DNA from 3 places in the Pseudomonas sp. REB1044 genome. Region 1 is predicted to be linked to each of the others. Evidence: riboswitches for the same ligand, from Rfam matches in the RefSeq annotation. Region 1 holds a riboswitch; each other region holds the start of a gene.

Region 1 (5,752 bases):
CTGCAGGTCGCCGACTTGGAGCTGGACCTGATCAGCCACGAAGCCCGCCGCGGCGAAAGCAGCCTCAACCTGCTGCCCACCGAATACAAATTGCTCGAGTTCCTCATGCGCCATTCCGGCCAGGTGATCACCCGGATGATGATCTTCGAAGAAGTCTGGGGCTATCACTTCGACCCCGGCACCAACCTGATCGACGTGCACATCGGCCGCCTGCGCAAGAAAATCGATCCCCCCGGCCAGACGCCCCTGATCCGCACCGTACGGGGCTCCGGCTATGCCATTGCCGAACCCGTCTAAAGGCTGGAGTTCCTCCACCAGCCGCCTGCTGGCGCTGTACAGCTTCCTGTTCGTGGCCTGGAGCAGCATCCTCATGGGCGTGCTGTACTTCGAGGTCACCAGCTACCTGAACAAGCTGACCCGCCACTCGATGCTGCAACGTCAGCACCTGTTCGTGCACATGTCCGGCAAGCAACTCGATGACGCCCTTATCGCCAGCCAGGCCTTCGAAGAGCGCAGCTTCGATGCCTATGGCCTGTTCGATGCACAACTCAATCCGCTGGGCGGGCGCATACGCTCGGTCCCGTCCGAGCTCGCCCTCGATGGCAAGGTCCACGAACTCAAGCGCTGCCTGGACGCCGACGATCCGCACCTGCCGCGAGACAGTTGCGATGCCGTGGGTCTGCGGGTGGCCGATGGCCGCTGGTTGGTCCTGGTGCGCGACAACGGCTCGCTGTTCGTGGTCACGCGGATCATCCTGCACGCGCTGCTGTGGGGTATCTCGCTGACCTTGATCCCAGGCTTCGCGGGCTGGTACCTGCTGCGCAGACGGCCGCTCAAGCGCATTCGTGCGGTGCAGGCCAGCGCTGAGCTGATCGTCGCCGGCGACCTCACCCACCGCTTGCCGCTGTCGGCGCGGCGCGACGAACTGGACATGCTGGCCGCCATCGTCAACGCCATGCTCGACCGCATCGAACGACTGATGCACGAGGTCAAGGGCGTGTGCGACAACATCGCTCACGACCTGCGCACCCCGCTGACCCGCCTGCGCGCCCAGCTCTACCGCATCCGCCAGCAAAGCGGTGCCGACTCCGCCCAGGCCGAGGCCCTCGATCAGGCCATCGGTGAGACCGACACACTCATGGCGCGCTTTCGCGGGCTGCTGCGCATCAGTGAGCTGGAAGACCGCCAACGCCGCGCCGGCTTCGTCGAGCTCGATCCGCACAACCTGCTAGTCGAACTGCACGACTTCTACCTGCCCCTGGCCGAAGACGGCGGTATTCGCCTGACACTGCAACAGCCCGCGCACCTGCCCGCATTGCACGGCGACCGCGAACTGCTGTTCGAGGCCCTGGCCAATCTGGTCGGCAATGCCATCAAGTTCACTCCCGAAGGCGGACAGGTGCGCATCCAGGCCGTGCAGGACGCCGCGGGCGTGCATGTGGCCATCAAGGACAGCGGTCCGGGCATCCCCGAACAGGAACGGACCGCCGTGCTCAAACGCTTCTACCGCAGCGAAGAAGGCCATCGTCATCCAGGCTTCGGCCTCGGGCTGTCGATCGTGGCGGCGATCGTCGACCTGCATGGCTTCACCCTAGAAGTCGGTGACAGCGAATGGGGCGGCGCACGTCTGGTGCTGCATTGCCTACCCGCCGACGCGCGCGCCTAGACCCAGCGTCGGTCTGATGGCCCCTGGCAAGCCTTGGCCCCCTCATCCAGGCTTGCCAGGGGCCAGCCACGCCGCCAGACTTGCCTGCCCAGCCCTGGTAGGAACCCCCATGATCCAGCTCCGCCCCATGACCGCCGAGGACTTCGAGCGCTTCTGGCCGACCTTCCAGCACGTCGTCCAAGCGCGCGAAACCTACGCCTACGACCCGCAACTGACCCAGCAGCAGGCTCGCCAGCTTTGGCTCGACCTGCCGCTGCACACCTACGTGGCCGAGGCCGACGGTCAGTTGCTCGGTTCCTACTATCTCAAGGCCAATGCCGCAGGCCCCGGCGCCCATGTGGGCAACTGCGGCTACATGGTCACCGAGCAGGCGCGCGGGCGCGGCGTGGCCCGGGCGATGTGCGAGCACTCGCAGAAGCTGGCGCGCCAGGAAGGCTTCCTGGCCTTGCAGTTCAATTCGGTGGTGTCGAGCAACGAGGTGGCGGTGGCGCTGTGGCAAAAGCTGGGCTTCGAGATCGTCGGGCGACTGCCCAAGGCCTATCGCCATGCCCACTTGGGACTGGTGGATTGCCTGGTGATGTACAAGTGGTTGGCCGATGAGCCGGTCACGGAAAAACCTGCGCTGTTGATCGGACGCAAGAACATCGAGGCAAAAGTGTCGCGGCGACGCGGTCGGTAAGGGCTGTCGCACAGCCCCTACCGATCACGCACATTGCGCCCCTGCCGGACGGCGGGGGCACGCGGGGTCAGAACGCCAGACCGACCTTCACGCCAAACTCGTCACGCTTGAGCTTGGTGTTGTCGGCAGCCGGCGAATCTTCGTCGATCTTGTATTCGGTACGGGTGTAGTAGAGGCCGGCCTGAATCGGCATGGCGCCTTGCTGGTTCATCAACAGCGACACTTCGGCGTACGGGTTGGTACGGTCCTTCATGTCGACGCTGTCGCTCTCGAAGTCCTCGACCTTCAGACGCGCGCGGCCGTCGATGCTGCGACGAGCGCCCACTTCCACACGCAGGGTGGAGGCGTCGAACTGGTGGTTGTAACCCAGCGCGGCCTTGGCGAACGGCGACTTGTAGGTCAGCTTGGTGTCCAGATCGTTGATCTCGGGTTCGAAGCGGGTCCAGCTGTAGCCGCCACCGATGATCACGTCGACGAAGTTGCGCGCATCCAGCGCGGCGCGCCAGCCCAGGTCCAGGTCAGCCTGAGCTTCCTTGAGCTTGTCGTCGTTTTTCTTGCCGTACTTGGCTTCGGCACCCACTTGGTAAACGAAGCCGGATTCGGCGGTCATCTTGTTGCCAAAGTTGGCGAACACGCCGCCTTGACCCATATGTTCCTTGTCGGAGTCGCTGCCGCCTTCGAATTTGAACTTGTTGTACGAGCCCAGCAGACCGAAGGTGAACAGAGGATCGGTGCTGGGCGCAGCCATCGCTGCCAGAGGCGCGCCGACCAGGGCCAATGCGCAAGCGTGACGCAGCAGTTTTGCAGTAAACATTCGCAGAAGTCTCCATGACTGAATAAATGGGCGAACGGTCGTTTCGAGACAACGTGCACCAGAAAAGTTCGAAAAAAATATGAGAAAAAAGCGTGAATTTGCGGTCTGTCACATCGCCATCCCCTCAAACGATTGACTCGCCCACAGGCAGGTGGTCATATGCGCGCCAGTTTTAGGTGTCCTGCGCCGCCGTGCGCAGGGTGAAACGGGAAGCCGGTGCGTCCATGCGGACAAGTCCGGCGCTGCCCCCGCAACGGTAAGCGAGCGAATCCTTCAACACACCACTGTGTATCGGCATTGCAACCGCAATGCATCGGCATGGGAAGGTGAAGGCTTCACGATCCTCGCAAGCCCGGAGACCGGCCTGAAGCTTCAGTTGGCAAACCCGCGGTGGGCGGGCGCAGGCCGGTGTCCCGCGCTTGCGTGCGGGGCCGCGCGTCTTTGCGTTGTTTCCACCGGGATCCATTCATTCCTGCAACAGTGGAACGACATGTCCCGACACTTCACGCTTCACACCCTGGCCGCCTGCATGGCCGTCTCCTTGCCGTCCCTGGCCGAAACCTCTACCGGCGGCGTGCTCGCACTGCCGGCAACGGCCGTCACTGACACGCTGGAAGAGCCGCGCATCGACCTGGCCACCCCGACCCAGGCCGGCTCGCGCCTGAACCTCAGCGCCTTGGACACCCCGGCCAGCACCAGCAGCCTGACCGCCGAGCAGATCCAGCAGCGCGCCAACCGTACCCTACAGGACGCCGTGACCCGCACGCCGGGCATCACCTCGATCGGCACGCCCGGCAACGGTAACACCGCCCTCTCCGCCCGAGGCTTCACCGGCCACAGCTCGGTGATGACCCTGTTCGACGGCTCGCGCCTGTACACCGGTGCCGGCACCCAGAGTTTTCCGGTCGACCCGTGGATGGTCGAGCGCATCGACGTGATTCGCGGTCCGGCCTCGGTGTTGTACGGCGAAGGTGCCACCGGCGCGGTCATCAATGTGATCCCGAAAAAGCCCCTGGCAGGCGAAGTTCGCAACCACCTGCGCCTGGGCTACGGTTCCTGGGACCGCCAACAGACGGGCCTGGACAGCGGCGGTAGCCTGAGCGAGCGGCTCAGCTACCGGCTGATCCTCGATCAGCAGCAGGGCAATGGCTGGGTTGATCGCACCGATTCGCGCAGCCTCGCGGTGAACGCGGCGCTGCGCTTCGACGCCAGCGACGACCTGAGCTTCACCCTCGCCCACGACCGTGGCGATGACCAGCCGGCGAACTATTTCGGCACCCCGCTGATCGACGGCCGCCTGCACGGCAGCCTGCGCGACAAGAACTACAACATCCGCAACGACGTGCAGCGCTACCACGACGAGTGGACGCGACTGAACACCGACTGGGCCATCAGCGACAGCGTCAGTGCCAGCAACCAGCTGTACTACGTCAAGAGTCGTCGGCACTGGCGCAATGCCGAGGATTACCGCTGGGACCCGGATCGCGACCTGCTGGCCCGGCAGAGCTACCTTGAAATCCGCCACAACCAGGAACAGGTCGGCGACCGCCAGAGCTTGAGTTTCGATCACAGCCTGTTCGGTTTGACCAGCAAGACCGTGGTCGGCGCCGAGTACAACCGGATCCGCTTCAACGTTGACAGCAATTCGCCCTACGACGACCTGCAACCCGGCGACTTCATCGACCCCTGGAGTCCGGCGCCGGGACGTTTCCAGAGCGCCAGCGCGACCCGCCCGCAAACCCTGTCCACGACTCGCACCTTCGCCCTGTTCGCCGAAAACCGCACCCAACTCAGCGAACGCCTATCGCTGGTCACCGGCATCCGCCGCGACCAGAACCATATCGAGCGCGACAACCTGGTGGACGACAGCCGCGTCGATCGCAGCCTGAACGGCGGCAACTGGCGTGCGGGACTGGTGTTCGCGGTCAGCGACGACCTGTCGCTGTACGGCCAGTTTTCGACCAGCGAGGACGGCGTGGGCGACCTGGTCAGCCTCAGTGCCAGCCGTATCGGCTACGACCTCACCGAGTCCAAGCAAACCGAGCTAGGGCTCAAGCAGCGCTTCTGGGAGGGGCGGGGCGAGTGGACCCTGGCGGCGTACCACATCGTCAAGAAGAAGCTGCTGGTGGACGATCCGCTGACCCATGACAAGCAGCAGGCCGGCCAGCAGCGCGCGGACGGGCTGGAAGCCAGCCTGGAGCTGGACCTGGGCCAGCAATGGCAACTGTCGGCTAACGCCGCGGTGGTGCGCGCCCGGTACGACGATTTCGATGAAAGCGTCGATGGCGTGTTCCAGGATCGTGCCGGCAATCGACCGGCCAATGTGCCTCGGCGCACCGCCAATCTGTGGCTGAGCAAAGGCTTCGGCGAGCGCGTCGATGCCGGCGTCGGCCTGCGCTACGTCGATCAGCGTTACGCCGACACTGCGAACCTGGCCAGCGTACCGGGCTATACCGTGATGGACGCCAACCTTGGCTGGCAGGTGCTGCCCGAGGTACGTCTTGGCCTGCAACTGAACAACCTGTTCGACCGCCAGTATGTGGTCGCGGCCCACAGTGGCGAGCAGTGGCTGCTGGGCACGCCGCGGTCGTAT
Region 2 (5,752 bases), 380 kb from region 1:
TGATGTTGATTTCAAACGGTGGATAGTCGGGCTGGGAGCTACCCAGCACCAGCACCTTGCGCTCATCGAGCCATTGCCGATCGTCCTGACTCAATACCAGCGCTGGGCTGGCACTGAGCGAGCGGGCCAGCAGTTGACGCGGCTGGCTGTCCGCCACGGCGGCTGCCGACACTGTGAGCGTCAGTATCAGCAACAGTCTGCGCAGCCAGGGCGTCATGGGCGCGGGCTCAGGTGATGTTGTTGCGTTTGGCCAGATCGACCATTTCCACCAGCGACTCGGTCTTGAGCTTATCGCCGATGCGGCCACGGTAGGTGCTGATGGTCTTGGCACTGAGGTTCATGGCGGTGCCGATGTACTTGTTGTTCTCCCCGCGTGAAAGCCGGCGCAGCACTTCCATCTCGCGGTTCGACAGACTGTTCAGGCGCACCGTCTCCGACTCAAGTGTGTTGCTGTTGACCGACATCTGCGGAAACGTCGAATAACCCTTGACCAAGGCCTTGAGCGCGAACAGCAGGGCGTCGAGGTCTTCGTCTTTGTTGACGAAGGCCGCGATGCCGGCATCCAGGCAGCGGCGTACGTACAGCTCGGAAGATTGCCCGGTCAGGACCATGATCTTCGGCGCCGGCTCCAGCATCTGCAGGCGCTTGATCACCTCCATGCCGTCCAGCCCCGGCAGACCGATATCGAGGATCACCACCTTGGGTGAGAGCTGACGCGCCATTTGCACGGCCTCGATCCCGTTTCCGGATTCGCCGACCACCTCGAAGCGTTCGCGCTCGAGCAGAATGCGCACGGCCAGGCGGACGGTTGGGTGATCATCGACCATCAGTACGGTGGTCATGGGCAAGCTCCTGTAAGAATTTATGTTCGTTCCTGGCATTACCCAGGAATGCGTCTGTAGGGCCAATCTGGCTGCGCGCACGATACGTCCATCAGAACGCTTTGATAATGGCGAGTATAGGCGTGTGGAAAAAGCCGCCACAGGATGTAGATATTCCCTACAAAAGCGGCTGAGGATGTGGGATTGAGATGACGCTCGCGGCGAGCGCTATCGCGAGCGTGTAGGACGCGGCCTAGACAGGGAAGGCGCCCGGTCAACTGAGCGGCCGGTAGAGGTGGGCGTGGCCTGCCCGGTAGAGCGCCGATTCAGAGAACGGTGCATCGCCCAGGACATGGCCGACCAGAATCAGCGCGGTACGCCGAAAACCCTTCGCTGCCACACCCTCGACAATATCGGCGAGTGTGCCGCGCACCCAGTCCTGATCCGGCCAAGTGGCCCGGTGGACCACGGCAACCGGGCAATCGGCGCCGTAATACGGCAGCAGTTCGGCGACGATCTTCGGCAGGTGACGCACTCCCAGGTGGATCGCCAGCGTGCTGCGATGGCGTGCCAGGTCAGCCAACTGCTCGCCAGCGGGCATGGGCGAGGCATCGGCGTAACGGGTGAGGATTACCGTCTGCGCCACATCCGGCAGCGTCAGCTCGCAGCCGAGCAAGGCGGCGCTGGCGGCCGTGGCGGTGACGCCCGGGATGATCTGGTAGTCGATCCCCAGTTCGCGCAGATGGCGTATCTGCTCACCGATCGCCCCATATAGGCTCGGGTCGCCACTGTGCACGCGAGCCACGTCCAGGCCTTGCTGGTGGGCATCGTGCATGGCGTCGACGATCTGCTGCAGATGCAGTTCGGCGCTATTGAGTACGGTGCGAGCGCTATGGCCCTCGAGCACCGCTGCCGGTACCAGGGATCCCGCGTAGATGATCACCGGACATTGGCGGATCAGGCGCTGGCCCTTGACCGTGATCAGCTCGGGATCGCCGGGGCCGGCCCCGATGAAGTAGACCGTCATGAGACTTCCTTGGGTAGGAGAAGCAGTGCTAGCCGTTGCAGGCAATTGCCAGGGTAGCGTTAGCGAACACTTGGCGGGAAATGCGCAGGCGCGGCTGATCCCCCTGACCGCCGGCCAGTGCCAGTGCCGCGCTTTCGGCGACGCCCCAGCAGCCCGTGGTTTTGTGGGATATTTCTGAGCGGTGGCTGAGCTGGTTCAGGAAGGGCCGCAGTTGTTGCGCGTCGTAGCACACCAGAGGCAGGGCCAGGCGCCGTGACAGCGCGCTCAGACCCGGCTCATCGGCCTTCAACGCAATACTGGCGATTCCGCGCACGGCCGTGATGGCCAGGCCGTGGGCCGCGAGGCTGCGCCGTAGCAGGTGCTCCAGCACCTCGACAGAGCACCCTCGGCGGCAACCGAAGCCTGCGTACAGCGCGCTCATCAGGCCTGAGCGGAACGACGGTAGAGCCAGGCGCTGAGCAGGCCCAACGCAATCCAGAACGCCGCGTTGGTCAACCAGGAGGCCACTTTGAATTGCGCTTCGAGTGCTTCGGGCGCCAGGCTCTCGTGTACCTCGGGCTGAGGGGCACCGATCAGGTGGGGAACGACCAGCAGCGCGGCGCCCAGTACCTTGACCAACCAATGCCGGGCAAACACCAACAGGGCCAGGCCCACGGCTGTGGCCGCTGCGGTGCCGATCCACCAGGTCTGGCGCTGGCCCAGGTCGGCAGCGGCCGTGCCCGGCAGCTCCGGCGGCAGGCCCAGCGTCGGTGCCAGGCAGAACACTGCGAAGCCGCCCAGGCCCCACAGGGCACCCGTGCTGACGCGTCCCGGCTCGCGCAGGCTGTACAACGCGGCGAGGATCAAGGCGAACCCGACCGCCACCACCAGGTTGCCGCCGGTGGTCGATAACACACGCTGCCAGCCATCTTCCGGAGACCAGGCTTCGCTGTCGTGCTCATGGGCAGCCACGGCTTGGCCTGCAGCGTGCTCATGCTGTTCGGCCGGGGCTGCGCTTTCGTAGGTTTCGGCCTGAAGAATCAACGGGGCCACCCAGAAGCTCTGTAGCAGGGTCAGCAGCAGGGCAGCGAGCAGGCCACTGAAGCCTGCGGTGCGGGCAATACGCGTAATCATCGCTGGACCCTCAATGGCAAGGGAAGGCGGCGCTGTGGCGGGTGTCGTGGGCCGCGTTATGCACGGCCTCCAGGTGTGAGAACCCGGCGAAGTAGACCAGGCACAGGCCCAGCAGACTGGCACCGATGGCGACCACCAGGCGTTGGCTGAGACTGACGGGCGTGGCAATGCTGTGTTTGGCGCTGGTGACGGACATGACGCATTCCTCTGCTTTTTTCATGGCGACAGCAAGCGCGGCGAGCCCGGAGCGACAACGTCCAGGAATCGGCAACAGCGCCCGCCCACCGCGGGGTGTGATGACTGAGCGTCGGGCCGGTCTCCGGGCTGGCGAGCAGAAGCAAGGCCTCCAACAGCAGCGTCACCTTCCCATGCCTTGGACACAGTGGATCAGACGCTCGCTCGCTTACCGTTGCGGGGGCAGCACCGGACTGATCGAACCCTGGAATGGGCCTCGACGCACCGGTTTCCCGTTTCACCCCTGCAAGGGGCACCCGACGTAAGGGTGTAAGCAGATCACGGTCATGCGCGCGCCGTCAATTCTTGTTACCAAATACCCTCGCCATGGACGGGCTTTGTGCACAGGCGTCGCACTTTTTTACATTTGCAGGCTCTATGCAGGGCCTGGCTGCGCCGATTCCCGGCTTGGCCGCTGACCCGGACCACGGTGCCGATGCCTGTTCCTGCTCTTCGTCATGGCGCTCGCCTGTTGCTGGTGGGCACGTTGATCACCCTGTGCGCGTGTACTCGCCAGGAGGGTCAGGATGTCTTCACCCAGTTGGGCAATGGCCATCCCAGCGAACTGTTCCAGACCAGCGTCGACCGCATGGCGACCCTGTCGATGCGCGACAACCTGCAGAGCCTCTATCTGCTGATGAACAAGCTGTACCTGCGCAACCCCAACCAGTGGCGTCAGTCCGGCTACCTGGACGCTGCCACCGCCGAGCGGCAGATCCGCCAAGCCATCGAGCAGCGCCAGCCGCTGGCGCAACTGGGCCAACGCCGTGACCTGGCGGCCCTGAGCTATGCCTTGAGCCCCGAGTTTCGCGGTGACCGGGTGGGCGCCTTCATCTATGCCATCGGCAGCATGCTGGTGACCGCCCATGGCGGGCGCACCGAGTTCTACATGACCGACGCCATCGATCCATTGTTCGTCAACAACGCCGCGCGCAACATCGAGAAGGCTACCTGGATGCTCAGCCAACGCCAGGACGCCAACGGCGTGCTGCTGTTGTTCTCCAACGAGATTTCCGAGGAGGGCAGCAACCTGAGTTTCGCCGTGGAGTTCGGCAAGATCGTCGCGCGCCTGGACCTGCTGGCGCAGATGCTCGACGAGCGCTATCGGCGCATTGGCCTGAACTACGCCCAAAGCCTGTTGCTGATGAACTTCCTGCCCGTGCAATGAGCCGCCGGCGGCCCTACAGCAAAGCTTCGATGGCGCGCCGATAGCGCTGGCCCGCCAGGCTCATGCTGTTATTGTGGGTCGCGCCGGGCACCAGCAGCAGAGCCTTGGGCTCCTGGGCGGCGTCGAACAGGGCCTGGCTGAAGCGCGGCGGCACGTAGCGATCGTCCAGGCCATGCACCAGCAGCACGGGCAGGCCGACTTCGCCGATCTTGCCCAGCGAGTCGAACTTCTGCGACAGCAACCAGCGCACCGGCAGGCTGGTATTGGCCACGGCAGCGGCGACGTCGCCAAGTGTCGTAAAGGTCGATTCCAGAATGAGGCCGCGTGCGGGCACTGGCGTGCCGTCGCTGCGGGCCTGCCGGGAAAGTTCGGAGGCCAGTTCAACCGCCACGGCGCCACCGAGCGAGTGGCCGAAGATCAAGCGCTTGCCCGGCACCGGCTGCAGTTGGGCAAAGCGGTCCCAGGCGATGCGCGCGTCTTCGTAGACCGTGGTTTCCGACGGCAGGCCGCCCCGGCTCTGGCCGAAGCCGCGGTAGTCCACCGCCAGTACCGAGTAACCCATGGCATGCAGTTGCTGGATGCGGAACAACTGGCCGGTCAGGTTCCAGCGTACGCCATGCAGATAAAGGATCGCCGGTGCATCCGCGCGTTTGGCAGGCCACCACCAGGCATGCAGGCTCTGCCCCTGGGTGAAGCTGCGCGCACGCAAGTCCAGCTCCTGTACGCCAGCCGGCAGGCCATGGAACCAGCTGGCTTGACCGGGTTCGATACGAAACACCAGCTCACGCTCTTTATGTTGCAGCACGGCGCAGCCCGTTGGCAGGCCGATCACCAGCAGGGCCACGGCCAGCCAGGTGAACCAGCGGCGTTTGAGATGAGAGAACAGGGTGGCGGTCATGAATAAGGTCGCAGGACAAGGCACCGAAGCGTTTTAGCAGAACCTCGCTGCTGGCTGTAGGAAATTTTCCCCGAGCGGTTCGGCGACAGGGTTACAAGCTGTGTCGCTCACGGCACAACAGCCAGGCCGGTCCTTGCTCGCAGTGGCGTAGGAGGGTTAGCTTTCTCCGATACTGTCAATGGAACGCTGATCGTGGACTCGATTACCCAAGCTGTATTGGGCGCGGCGCTGCAGGGCACCTTACTCGGCCGTCTGCAGGGGCGCCGTGCGCTGGTCTATGGCGCGGCATTGGCCACTGTGCCGGACCTGGATGTGGTGATCCACTACGCCGATCCGGTGTCGCAGATGACCTATCACCGCGGTTTTTCCCATTCGATCTTCGTCCTCACTGGGGTGGCCTTGCTGCTCGCCTGGCTGGTGGCCTGCATCGGTCGGCGCCGCAGGCCAGACGCAGGCTACCGCTGGCCGCGACTGTTCGTGGCGTTCTGGCT
Region 3 (5,752 bases), 350 kb from region 1:
GATTGCACGCGGCACTGCTGGTCAAACGCGCCGAGACGGCGCTGGTCCTGGATGAGGAGAAGACACGGCTCAGGGCCGTGGCCGCCCCTTGCTGACTGAGTGACCGGCTCAGCCAGCACCGGCACTCACTGTGCGGCGACCCGGCCGCGCACCGCCATTTTGCGGTACAACACCAGCGTTGCGCTCAGCGCGCACAGCGCGGCGAAAGTCACCCAGTACGCGGGCGCGGCCTTGTCGCCGGTCTCATGAATCAGCCAGGTTGACATCACCGGAGTGAAGCCGCCGAACAAGGCCGTCGCCAGGCTGTAGGCTAGCGAGAACCCCGCGACCTTGACATCTGCCGGCATGAGCTCGGTCAGCGCGGGGATCATCGCGCCGTTGTACATCGCGTACAGGAACGAGAACCACAGCAGCACTTCCAGCATGTGCGCGAAGCTCGCCGCTTGCGCCAGGTAGGAAAGCGCCGGATAAGCCGTGAACACGGTCAGTACGGTCATGGCGATGAGCATCGGCTTGCGTCCGAAGCGGTCGCTGAGCGTGCCGCCGATCGGCAGCCAGAAGAAGTTCGACACCCCGACCAGCAGCGTCACCAACAAGGCATCGGTAGTGCTCAGGTTGAGGACGGTCTTGCCGAAGGTCGGCGCATACACCGTGATGAGGTAGAACGCGCTGGTGGTCATCGCCACCATCAGCATGCCGCCCACCACCATGCCCCAGTTCTGGCCGAGGGTGGCGATCACCTGCTTCATGGTCGGGCGATGGCTGCGGTTTTCGAAGGCTTCAGTTTCTTGCAGGTTGCGGCGCAGGAAAAAGATGAAGGGAATGATCAGGCACGCTACGGCGAACGGTATGCGCCAGCCCCACTCGCTGATCTGCAAGGGCTGCAGCGACTGGTTCAAGGCATAACCCAAGGCGGCGGCGACGATGATTGCCACCTGCTGACTGCCAGACTGCCAACTGGTGTAGAAGCCCTTTTTGCCGGGTGTGGCCATTTCGGCAAGATAGACCGAGACACCGCCCAGCTCTGCCCCGGCGGAGAAGCCTTGCAGCAACCGCCCGATCAGCACCAGCAGCGGCGCCCAGTAGCCAATGGTGGCAAAGCCGGGCACCAGTACGATCAGCAGCGTGCCACTGGCCATGATCGACAGCGTCACGATCAGGCCTTTGCGCCGACCGACGTCGTCGATGTAAGCCCCCAGCACGATGGCGCCCAGCGGGCGCATGAGAAAGCCTGCCCCGAAGACGGCGAAGGTCATCATCAAGGACGCAAACTCACTGGAGGCCGGGAAGAAGGCCCCCGCGATCTGGGTGGCATAGAAGCCGAACAGGAAAAAGTCGAATTGTTCGAGGAAGTTACCCGAGGTGACGCGAAACACCGCAGCGGCTTTGGACCGAGCGGCATGAGGTGACGCAGGCATAGACGGTTCTCCAGCGTAAATCTTCTTGGTGTTGTGCACTTCACCGTCTGGAGTATGCCGGACACATCCTGAAACGATTAATGAAATCTGTTCATGCAACCCCTGGCGCTGTTCAGGGGTTCTCGGTCCAGTCGAACGCCATCTGCCGGGCCGTGCGCTCGGCCAAGGCTCGGCTGTGAAGACGCTCGACCAAGTGCAGGCTCATGTCGACACCGGCACTGATGCCGGCCGAGGTGACCAAGGCGCCTTGGTCGACCCAGCGCACGCCCTCGAGCACGTCCAATGCCGGGAACATGGCCTTCAGATCCAGGCGCGCCGGATCGGTTGACGCATGGCCGACATAAATGCTCAGATGCGCCCCTTGTTTCAGGTGTCCCCGGCCGCCGCGTCGGGGATTAAACGGGAAGCCGGTGCCTCGCCCTTGGCGAGCAGTCCGGCGCTGCCCCCGCAACGGTAGGCGAGCGAGATATTCGATACACCACTGTGCCCAGGGCATGGGAAGGTGAATGTCTCAGGTTCCTCGCAAGCCCGGAGACCGGCCTGCTGCAGCTATTGGCAACTCCCGCGGCGGGCGGGCACTGGCCGGTTTTCGCGAGCGTCGGCGCGCGTCACCCGCGTGCACCTGAGCCGTAGGGGAATCTTCAATTCCGCGATGGTCGGCTCGTGCATGTCCTGCCCTACCCTGCATCTCCACGCGCTGCACTGGTCGCCTCACGGCGCGCCACGGCCATTGCTGGACAACATCGATCTGCACGTTGGTCCTGGCGAGTTCGTCGGCCTTATCGGCCCCAACGGCAGCGGCAAGACCAGCCTGCTGCGGTGTGCCTACCGCTTCAGCCGGCCCGATGCCGGCCAGGTACGACTCGAAGGTGAAGACATCTGGCAGCGCACGCCGCGCTGGGCGGCCCAGCGCATCGCCGTGATGCTGCAGGAATTTCCCGAAGACTTCGGGCTTAGCGTGCGCGACGTGGTGGCCATGGGCCGAACGCCGCACCAAGGCTGGTTCGATGGCGACGCCGATACCGCGCTGATCGACACCACGCTGGACCGCCTGGGCCTGCTGCCCCGCGCATTGGACGCCTTCACGTGCCTGTCCGGTGGTGAAAAACAACGGGTATTGCTGGCCCGCGCACTGGTGCAGCAGCCGAGGCTGCTGATCCTCGACGAGCCCACCAATCACCTGGATCCCCGCTTCCAACTGGCCCTGCTGCAACAACTGCGCGGCACCGGCCTGAGCCTGCTGGCCAGTTTCCACGACCTCAACCTGGCCGCCGCCTTCTGCGATCGGTTGTACGTGCTCGACGCCGGTCGCGTAGTGGCCCACGGCACGCCGCAGCAGGTGCTCACCGAGCAGTGCCTGGCCGAGGTCTTCGGTGTGCGCGCGCTGGTCGACTGCCACCCTTTGGCGCCCCATCCACGCATCACTTGGATCAGTCCCGCATGAAAGCGTTGTTCGCCTGCCTGGCCCTGCTGGCCGCCCTGCCCCTCGCCGCTCAGGCGGCGCCTTACCCGGTGACCGTTCGCAGTTGCGACCGCGACGTGACCTTCGATCACCCGCCGCAACGCGCGGTCAGCCATGACATCAACCTCACCGGCATGCTGCTGGCACTGGGACTGCGCGATCACATGGCCGGCTACAGCGGCATCAGCGGCTGGAAGACGCTGGATCCGAGCCTGCGCCAGGCGCTCGACGGCCTGCCGGAGCTTGCCCCGCGCTATGTCTCGGTCGAAAACCTGCTCGATGCCGACACCGACTTCTTCTTCGCCGGCTGGGCCTACGGCATGCGCATCGGCGGTCCGGTCACGCCACAGACCCTGGCGCCTTTCGATATACCGGTGTACGAGCTGAGCGAGTCCTGCTCCTGGATCATGCCTCAGCGTCACGCCAGTCTCGATGACCTTTACCGTGACCTGGACAACCTGGGACGGATTTTCGATGTCCGCGAGCGCGCCGCTGCCCTGGTGCAGCACATGCGCCAGCGCATTGAGCAGGTGGCGCAACGTACCGCCCACGCACCTCAGCGCGCGCGGGTGTTCCTCTATGACAGCGGCGAGGACCGGCCGATGACGTCCGGTCGCCTGGGAATGCCGCAGGCGCTGATCGATGCCGCGGGAGGGGACAACGTCATGGACGATCTGGCCGCCAGTTGGACCCATGTGAATTGGGAGAGTGTGGTAGAGCGCGACCCTCAGGTGATCGTCATCGTCGACTATGGCCCGACGACCTGGCAGCAGAAACGCGACTTCCTGCTCGCCCAGCCGGCGCTGGCCAGCGTCGAGGCGATCCGCAAGCAGCGCTTCGTGGTGCTGTCCTACCTGCAGGTCACGCCGTCGGTGCAAAACGCCGAGGCGATCGAGGTCTTGGCCAAGGCCCTGCATCCTGAGTTATTCGCCGAGGCCCAGCGGTGATGCCGATTCGCAACTGCGCACGCTATCGCCTGCTGATGCTGGCGCTGCTGGCCATGCTGCTGCTGTCGTGTCTGCTGTCGCTGGGCTTTGGCTCGGCCCAGGTGGCACTGGGCAAGGTGCTGGGTATCGTCCTGCACCACGTCGGCTTGGCCGAGTCGGGAGACTGGAGCCGTGGCCAGGCGCAGATCGTCTGGCAGATTCGCGCGCCACGCGTGATGTTGGGCGCGTTGGTCGGCGCAGGCCTGGCGCTGGTGGGCGGCGCACTGCAGGCGGTGACCCGCAATCCGCTGGCCGACCCGCACCTGCTGGGCGTGAGTGCCGGAGCGGTGTTCGGCGCGGTCCTGGTGGTGCTGTTTCTCGGCCCTTTTGCCGGGGTCTTCAGCTTGCCGCTGGCAGCGTTCATCGGCGCACTGGGCAGCATGCTGCTGGTGCTCGGGTAGCCAGCCGGGGCGGCCGACTGGAAAGTGATCGCTTACTGTTGGCGGGGGTCGCGGTGTCGTTCGTCGTGATGGCCACGGCCAACTTGCTGCTGTATACCGGTGATCCGCATGCCGCAGCGTCGGTGATGTTCTGGATGCTCGGCGGGCTGGGCTTGGCGCAGTGGTCGTTGCTGTGGCTGCCGGCGCTCTGCGTGCTGGCCGGGTTCGCGCTGCTGATGAGCCAGGCGCGGGCGCTCAATGCGCTGATGAGCGGCGAGCAAACCGCCGTGAGCCTGGGTTTCGATACCCGCGCGGTGCGAGCTCGGGTGTTCGTCGGCACGGCGCTGCTGACCGGAGTGCTGGTTTCGCTGTCCGGCGCCATCGGCTTCGTCGGCCTGATGCTACCGCACATGGCGCGGCGTCTGGTAGGGGCAGAGCATCGGCGGCTACTGCCCGCCTGCGCCCTGCTCGGCGCGCTGTTCATGATCTGGGTGGATGTGGGCGCGCGGACGCTGATCGCCCCGCAGGACTTGCCGATCGGCATCGCCACAGCGGCCATCGGTGGCGTGTTCTTCATCCTGCTGTTGCGGCGCAAGCACTGAGCCTGCGTGAGGAGGAAGCGGGCCGCTTGCCCGAACTGCACCGCCAACTTGACGCCGGCGGTGCAGCGCTCAGCGCTTAGAACGCGGCGCTGTAGAACAGCGCATACGACTCGATACCGTCGTTAGGCTGCTTGATACCAGCGTTGGAGTAGTGCGTAGCACGGATGCCAACCTTCTGCTGACCCGGCAGCTTCACGCCGAAGCCAATACGGTCTTCGAAGTTGAACGCTGAACCCAGCTTCTGATCGCCCACATCGGTTTTAGAGAACACGGCGACACCGACACCGGCTTCGATGAACGGCACGTAGCCCGAGTCGCCGAATTCATAGGTGAACACCGGGCTGAACGACAGCGAGTGCGCGCCGCTGTAGTCACCGCCTTCCCAGTAGGTGTAGTCGGCGTCCCAGTAACCGCTGACGTGGCCGACGCTGCTTTGCAGCCATTTCTTGTCCCAATCGAAGGACATGCCCAGGCGATAGGTCATGTCGCCCTGACTGGTGACGCCCACGGCGCCCGACACTTGGGCGGCCTGTGCCAATTGCGTACCGGCCAGCGCCAGCACTGCCACGGCCAACGAGGTGGCGAGACGGTTCTTCATCAATGACTACTCCAGGTGAACTTGACGGACAGGCAGTCGATGGTAGGCGGCCTGCGGCAATTGGGGGTGTGCCCCTCTATTCTGCGCTTGTGCCCACGACATCCCATCTGGGACACAAGTAGTAATACTTGTCCGATTATCATCACGCCAGTGTCAAGATGAAAGTTATTTGCCACCATTTTGTGAAAAAATGTTATTGAGTCATAGGTTTTGGCTATTTACACATCTCTTTACGCTCCTCAAGCAGCCGAATGAACATGCTCAAGCTTCGCGACACCGTCCCGCGACGCCACACCAGCCAGGTCC

What was found. A riboswitch is a leader RNA that binds a small molecule or an ion and turns the genes downstream of it on or off. The one in region 1 is predicted to bind cobalamin.
Region 2: it holds a riboswitch for cobalamin, as region 1 does, so the genes downstream of both, GKC70_RS11490 (CbtB-domain containing protein) here and GKC70_RS13225 (TonB-dependent receptor) in region 1, are expected to answer to the same signal.
Region 3: it holds a riboswitch for cobalamin, as region 1 does, so the genes downstream of both, GKC70_RS11610 (ABC transporter ATP-binding protein) here and GKC70_RS13225 (TonB-dependent receptor) in region 1, are expected to answer to the same signal.

Annotation. Positions count from the first base shown of each region.
Region 1 covers NZ_CP046139.1:2,906,466-2,912,217, forward strand. Annotated here, with positions in the region: gene GKC70_RS13205 (response regulator transcription factor) at 1-297, shown strand, start outside; gene GKC70_RS13210 (HAMP domain-containing sensor histidine kinase) at 275-1,666, shown strand; gene GKC70_RS13215 (N-acetyltransferase) at 1,776-2,345, shown strand; gene GKC70_RS13220 (outer membrane beta-barrel protein) at 2,413-3,159, opposite strand; cobalamin riboswitch at 3,317-3,542, shown strand; gene GKC70_RS13225 (TonB-dependent receptor) at 3,650-5,752, shown strand, end outside.
Region 2 covers NZ_CP046139.1:2,531,014-2,536,765, forward strand. Annotated here, with positions in the region: partial or broken gene GKC70_RS11465 (transporter substrate-binding domain-containing protein) at 1-217, opposite strand, end outside; gene GKC70_RS11470 (response regulator transcription factor) at 228-842, opposite strand; gene cobM (precorrin-4 C(11)-methyltransferase) at 1,096-1,848, opposite strand; gene GKC70_RS11480 (cobalamin biosynthesis protein) at 1,877-2,269, opposite strand; gene GKC70_RS11485 (CbtA family protein) at 2,269-2,961, opposite strand; gene GKC70_RS11490 (CbtB-domain containing protein) at 2,972-3,157, opposite strand; cobalamin riboswitch at 3,254-3,471, opposite strand; gene GKC70_RS11495 (hypothetical protein) at 3,632-4,363, shown strand; gene GKC70_RS11500 (alpha/beta hydrolase) at 4,377-5,261, opposite strand; partial or broken gene GKC70_RS11505 (metal-dependent hydrolase) at 5,454-5,752, shown strand, end outside.
Region 3 covers NZ_CP046139.1:2,560,275-2,566,026, reverse strand. Annotated here, with positions in the region: gene GKC70_RS11625 (DUF2254 domain-containing protein) at 1-95, shown strand, start outside; gene GKC70_RS11620 (MFS transporter) at 126-1,418, opposite strand; partial or broken gene GKC70_RS11615 (DJ-1/PfpI family protein) at 1,531-1,725, opposite strand; cobalamin riboswitch at 1,770-1,977, shown strand; gene GKC70_RS11610 (ABC transporter ATP-binding protein) at 2,086-2,862, shown strand; gene GKC70_RS11605 (ABC transporter substrate-binding protein) at 2,859-3,827, shown strand; partial or broken gene GKC70_RS11600 (iron ABC transporter permease) at 3,827-4,848, shown strand; gene GKC70_RS11595 (acyloxyacyl hydrolase) at 4,925-5,446, opposite strand; gene GKC70_RS11590 (LysR family transcriptional regulator) at 5,661-5,752, opposite strand, start outside.